One region of the Rhizobium sp. 01T417 genome, then DNA from elsewhere that is predicted to be linked to it. Evidence: predicted binding sites of a transcription regulator. Region 1 holds the regulator's gene; the other holds the start of a gene.

Region 1 (3,415 bases):
GCGGCGGCAACGAGCAGGTCGGTCTGACGGCTGAGGAAAGCTGGGATCTGCAGGATGTCGACGACGGTGGACACCTCGGCACACTGCTCTTCGGTATGAATGTCGGTCAGGACAGGAAAGCCGTATTCCCTCTTGAGATCGGCGAACACTTCAAGCGCCGTTTCGAGGCCGATACCGCGCTGCGCTGACAGCGACGTCCGGTTCGCCTTGTCAAAGGAGGACTTGTAGACGAGGCCGAGACCAAGCTTGTCGCAGAGTTCCTTCAGCACACCGGCGACCATGAAGGCATGCTCGCGGCTCTCCATCTGACAAGGCCCGGCAATCAGCGACAGCTTGCCGGAATTCGAAAAGGTGACGCGGCCGGCGCCTTCGCCGACCACGACTTCGGAATTTGTCTGGCTCATCGTTTCTCCTCGAAGGCGAAGAGAGCGCCCTGTCCGGGCGCGGCCTTCACCAGAATTCGATTGTTCTTGCGCGTATAGGTCATCCCGTTAGCAGCCAATTGCGCTTCTGTCACGGCGAGATCGCCTACTTTGAAAACGATGGCAACACCACGCAGACCGCGATCGTCGGAAGGCGCAGGGATGTCGAAGTAGGCGTCCAGTCCATCCGGGGAGAGAACACTCACTCTGGCATTCGGAGTTGTCACGCTCACACCGAAGGCCTCATTGGTCGTTCCCAAGCTGTGGGCGGCGGCGCGCAGGAATGGTCCAAACGCCTTGGGGTCGGGTGCCCCAAGCACGATCTCTGCGATCCCAACCACCCCATTTGCATGCACTTGCAGGGCTTTCCGGTCGGCTGGCAGCGGGTTGACACGTTGGCATGTGAAGAAAAAGAAATCTGGAGCGCGCAGGTCAACTGCAAAGGCGAGCTTAAATGCAGCCGTCACCTCCGAGCCATCGGGCATCTTCATCGGCCGCTCGAACTGCAGCATCTCGCCGCCATTGATCTTTTCGGACAGAAACCGGGCATGGTCGCGATCGGCATCCGCCGTCGCAAAGACCACGGCAGACAGCCCATCGTCTCCACATCGGAATCGAAAGGCACGGTCCCGCGCGGTGAAGACATTGCCTTTCTGCGCCGAAGCTTCATGCAGTTCGGCATTGGCGACCCCGAGAGGCTCCAGATAAGTTTCGTCGGCGAAGAATATGCAGGCATTCTCGGTCCCAAACGGGTGCCGGGCGTCGGGCGCGACGGTGAATCCCAGCTTTCCGAGACGCTCGCGCGAGAGCCTGATATTTGGAACCGGCAGCACGATGTGGTCCAGCGGATGCGCTTCGCTCATGGCAACTTCTCCGGAATTTGCGAAGATGTGCGCCGGGCAACAGGACAATGCAACCCCCTTCTACGCTTTCGGTCAAATGAGACGCAAAAACTCAGCAAGTTGCAGGCAAGTTTTACGAAAATTTAGGTACTTGCGGAACACATATGGAACATATAGTGTCTGTTCTGGCTTTGTTTCACGACTCTGGGGTTCAACTTCGATGCTGACGCGCAAGCAACAGGAGCTTCTTCTCTTCATTCACGAGCGAATGAAGGAGTCCGGTGTCCCCCCTTCTTTTGATGAAATGAAGGATGCCTTGGACCTCGCGTCGAAGTCAGGCATCCACCGCCTGATTACCGCGCTGGAGGAACGGGGCTTCATTCGCCGACTGCCGAATCGAGCCCGCGCTCTGGAAGTCATCAAACTGCCCGAGGCATATAACCCGAGCCTGCAGCCCCGCCGCGGTTTTTCGCCGAGCGTTATCGAAGGCAGCCTCGGCAAACCACAGCCAGTTGTGGCGCCGAAGCCAGCGCCGCAGGCTGACAACGGCGGTCCTGCCTCTGTACCGGTCATGGGACGGATTGCTGCCGGCGTACCGATTTCGGCAATTCAGAACAATACCCATGACATCACGGTTCCGGCGGACATGCTTGGCCCAGGCGAGCACTATGCGCTTGAGGTCAAGGGCGACTCGATGATCGAGGCCGGCATCTTTGATGGCGACACGGTAATCATCCGCAACGGCAGCACCGCCAATGCCGGCGACATCGTTGTTGCGCTTGTCGATGATGAGGAAGCGACGCTCAAGCGCTTCCGCCGGAAAGGCGCCTCCATCGCACTTGAGGCGGCAAACCCGGCTTACGAGACGCGCATTTTCGGGCCTGACCGTGTCAAGGTCCAGGGCAAGCTTGTCGGCCTCATTCGCCGCTATCATTGAAGGCAAGCGGCTCGCCGTCAAAGGTGCCGCTTCGCCAATTATACGCCCGATGGCGGATCCAAGGGCGGTCGAGCCTCGTATAGGCCGTCGTGACGACGGGGCTACCTTGATCGTCGATCCTTACCTCAGCGGCACCAAAGCGACGCAAGTTTTCGCCGGTGAACAAAAGTGCGCCCGACCGACACCCCGTCGTGCGGAGGCGAGCGGGTGTCACGACGATATCGGCCGTATCGCAGGCAGCGCCGAAGTAAGCGGGATTTTCGACGATCGTCACGACGTAGCCGCTATCGTGCGTGGCTGTGCACCAGACGCCTTTCAGGCATACAAATCGGTTCTCAGCGCTCGTCGCAGCCTGACGTAACGCATCGCGGGCATTGCGCAATTCCACGGCAGATAACCTTTCCGATCTGCCTTGAATGTCCCGCCGCCTGATAGCGTTGACACCCTTCAACAATTGCGGTGGTTGATCTAGCTCCGCGGCGAGCGCCATTCGCCATTGGTCGAAAATGAAGTCAGGCGGATGCGGCCGGTTCGGTGCAAGGACTTGTCCTCTCACAATCGCGACGAGATTGCCGTCTTCGGCAATGACCATGTCGGGCGGCGGTTCGCTCGGCGCAACCACAACAAGCACTGTTGCCAGCGCCGCAATGCCAGCGCCGAGGTAGCGGATCTTGGAGCGCAGAAGGGCAAGTAAGAGGAACCCTGCTACCGCCACAGGAAAATACCAACCCGGCAATCTGCCGATATCGATATTGCCGCCCAGGTCGAGACCATCTGGGCAATGGCGATCACGATGTCGAGCCCGAAACCGGCAATTTTCCATGGAATGACGTCGAGGCCCAAAGGTGTCAGCAGCATAGCGAGCATGCCCATCGGCATCACCACGAAAGAGACCACCGGCATGGCCATGAGATTTGCCGGCAGACCATAAGCGTTGAGCCGGTGGAAGTGCTCGACGGCGAAAAGCGCGGTCGAGAAGCCGCCGATCATCGCGGTCAGCAGGATGCCACCAAAGAAGCATATGATGAAAACGACGGGCGTTACTGCGGCGACCTGCAGCAAGGGATGTTCGTGCGGCGGCCTTCTTGACCAGATCGCGTAAACCGGCGACGAGGGCAAGCGTCGCCGCAAACGACATCCGGAGCTCGGCCGGGGCACTTCCAAGCACGAACCAGAGGATCGCGCCCGCCCCAGCGAAGACGGACGAAACCAGG
Region 2 (3,415 bases), on a different contig from region 1:
AGGCCGCTGACGCGTGCGGCAGCGCCCTCGATCACCTTCGTCAGTTCCTGGTCGATAGTCTGTGGCGAGGCACCGTCGAAAGTCGTGCGCACCGTCACCACGGGTCGGTCGACATCGGGCAGTTCGCGCACTTCGATCCCGGCATAGGCTGCAAGGCCGGCAACGATCATCAGGGCGTTGAAGACAAGCGCAAGGATCGGGCGCCTGACAAACAGCGCGGTGAAGGTCTGTTTGCCGGAAGCCGGCTTCTCCTGCATCTCGGTCACGGTCATTGCGTGACTGGCTCCGAATTCGACGCCACTTCGCCGGCCACCCGTACCGCGCCACCTTCACGGACACGCTGCAGCCCTTCGGTGACGATTGCATCGCCATCGTCCAGATCGGCCTTGACGAGAATATAGTCGGGATTGCGCTGCACGATGCTGACACGCACCTTGCCGGACTTGCGGTCGACGACCTGCCAGACGAACGCGCCTTGCGAATCCCACTGGACTGAGAGCGGATCGACCGCGGGATACTGGTCGCCGCCAAACCTCATCCCGACATTGAACGACATGCCGGCGCGCAGTTCGTCCGATGCGTTGTCGATCCGGGCCCGCACGCGCATTGTCCGGCTGGCGGCGTCAATGCGGTTGTCGATTGCCTCGACCGCGCCCGAGAATACCCGACCTGGCCGTGCCACCGACGTTGCCTCCACGGGCTGGCCGACCGTGATCGTGTTGGCGAAGCGTTCCGGCACCCAGTAGTCGACCAGGATTTCGGTCCGGTCGTCGAGGGTCGCGACCGGTGTCGTCGTCGAAACGTTGTCGCCGACGTTGACCGGGATGATGCCGACAATGCCATCGATCGGCGCGACAATGCTGCGACGCTCGAGATTGAGTTCGGCGGCCTGCAGTTGAAGGCGTGCGCCTTGCTCGGCGATTTCGGCATCGAAGACATCCATGCGCGACACGCTGGATTTGATGTTGTGGTAGAGGCTGGATTTCTCGACGGCGCTTTTCAGCGCCACATCGGCCTGACCGCGAGCGATGACCTGCTCTTCGCTGTCTAGCTTTGCAAGCACCTGCCCCTTGGTGATCCTGTCGCCCGACTTGATCAGGATCTCGCGAATTGTCCCGCTTGCCTGCGGCATCACCACCACGGAGCGGATGGCGTCGCCCGTGCCGATGGCACTCAGCCGATCATTGACGACACCACGAACGACGGCCTGCGTGGCGACCAGAACGGGCGCGTTTGCTCCGCCGCTGCGACGTCTCGATTGCCCTTCCTCGCTCCCCACCGGCTTCGGTACAGCCTCACCGGGCGCCAGCTTTGAAACCTCTGAAAAGCCGGCCTTCCGTAGCGTCTCGCCAGCCCCTGGCACGAAGAAAACCCATCCAGCAAAGCCGGCCGCAATCACGACAAGGCAAACTATAAACTGCTTCCAAAATGGCATTCACGTCTCCAGAGGGACTCGAGGCTAGTCCAGGGTCTATCGAAAGAGGCGTTCGCAGGACAAATTGCCGCGCGTCTGCGACAATATTGTCTCTTTGCCGATCACCAGCAAGCGAATTGGTCCGGCATTACTGAATTGTAATTCAAGACTGAGTTACTGTCAGGCAACTCTCGACCGCCGCCTGCCGTGTTGTAGAATTTCATCGTCAACGTCAAATGACGGTTTTGTTTTCTGAGTTCTATTGACGATGTTTGCGCGCGACCGAGCCCGCCCTTACAGCGCACTGGGCAATTCCCGGGCAGGCCTGCTCGAATGCACTGCATAAGCTGAGGACAGCGGGTGCGGGGCGGAATGAAAGCAGAACATCTTTTCTGGTCTTTCGATCCCGAATCACTACATTACGCGCCATGAGCAATAGTTTCGACGATATCCCCTTCTTCGATGAAGAGCCGGGCGAGCCGCCGCGCAAGCAGCCGACCCCTGCCGCTCCAGCCGCCGGAGGGCTCGCCGCCCGTGCCATGGCAGCTCGCGATGGCGGCAGGCGCCCCGATTATCTTTCCGGCCTGAACCCTGAACAGACCGAAGCCGTCGAGACACTGGAAGGCCCCGTACTCGTGCTCGCCGGTGCGGGCACCGGCAAGACGCGCGTGTTGACGACGCGCATCGCCCATATCCTGAACACTGGACGCGCTTTCCCCTCGCAGATCCTTGCCGTGACCTTCACCAACAAGGCCGCCCGCGAGATGAAGGAACGTATTGCCGTGCTCGTCGGCGGCGCCGTCGAGGGCATGCCCTGGCTCGGCACCTTTCACTCGATCGGCGTCAAGCTTCTGCGCCGCCATGCCGAACTCGTAAACCTGCGCTCCGACTTCACGATCCTCGACACCGATGATGTCGTCCGGCTGATCAAGCAGCTGATCCAGGCGGAAGGCCTCGATGACAAGCGCTGGCCTGCCAAGCAGTTCGCCGGAATGATCGATGGCTGGAAGAACAAGGGCCTCGGCCCTGGCGACATTCCCGAGGGCGACGCCCGCGCCTTTGCCAACGGCAAGGGCCGCGAACTCTACTTTGCCTATCAGCAACGGCTCTCGACGCTGAACGCCTGCGATTTCGGCGATCTCCTGATGCACCCGATCGCGATCTTCCGGAAAAACCCGGATCTTCTCAAGGAGTATCACGGCCGCTTCCGCTACATCCTTGTCGACGAGTATCAGGACACCAACACAGCCCAGTACATGTGGTTGCGGCTGCTTGCCCAGCGCCCGAAGGGCGAGCCGCAGAACGTCTGCTGCGTCGGCGACGACGACCAGTCGATCTATGGCTGGCGCGGTGCCGAGGTGGACAACATCCTCCGCTTCGAGAAGGACTTCCCGGGCGCCAAGGTCATCAAGCTGGAGCGCAACTATCGTTCGACGGCGCATATCCTTGGCGCCGCCGGCCACCTGATCGCTCACAATGAAGGCCGCCTCGGCAAGACGCTTTTCACCGACCGCAGCGACCCCGATGACATCAAGGTCCAGGTGCACGCATCCTGGGATTCAGAGGTGGAAGCCAGGGAAATCGGCGAGGAGATCGAGCAACTTCAACGCGGCGGCGCCAATGGAAAGCGGCATTTGCTCAACGACATGGCGATCCTCGTGCGCGCCTCATTCCAGATGCGCGAGTTCGAAGACCGCTTCGTGACGCTCGGCCTCAACTACCGAGTCATCGGCGGCCCGCGCTTCTACGAGCGCCTCGAAATCCGCGATGCCATGGCCTACTTCCGCCTCGTCGCCCAGCCTGCCGACGACCTCGCCTTCGAGCGCATCATCAACACCCCGAAGCGCGGTCTTGGCGATACGACGGTGCGCGCCCTCCACGATTATGCCCGCGCCCGCGACATTCCGATGCTGGCCGCAGCCGCCGACATGATCGAAACCGACGAGCTGAAGCCGAAGTCGCGTAAAGCTCTCTTCGACGTCGTCCAATCATTCCGCCGCT

What was found. Region 1 encodes LexA, which represses DNA repair genes until DNA is damaged. Its sites were predicted from a motif close to TGTTCNNNNTGTGTTCNG; they were not measured.
Region 2: AC1DPR_RS08275 (UvrD-helicase domain-containing protein) is a predicted target of LexA. The motif match lies at 1,783-1,800, and genes of this name have one in related genera.

What each region holds. Positions count from the first base shown of each region.
Region 1 is NZ_JBFTQH010000022.1:2,002-5,416, reverse strand. It holds gene kdsA (3-deoxy-8-phosphooctulonate synthase) at 1-404, opposite strand, end outside; gene AC1DPR_RS20340 (VOC family protein) at 401-1,285, opposite strand; gene lexA (transcriptional repressor LexA) at 1,485-2,201, shown strand; gene AC1DPR_RS20330 (hypothetical protein) at 2,182-2,916, opposite strand; gene AC1DPR_RS20325 (ComEC/Rec2 family competence protein) at 2,907-3,263, opposite strand.
Region 2 is NZ_JBFTQH010000005.1:258,471-261,885, reverse strand. It holds gene AC1DPR_RS08285 (efflux RND transporter permease subunit) at 1-272, opposite strand, end outside; gene AC1DPR_RS08280 (efflux RND transporter periplasmic adaptor subunit) at 269-1,435, opposite strand; gene AC1DPR_RS08275 (UvrD-helicase domain-containing protein) at 1,843-3,415, shown strand, end outside.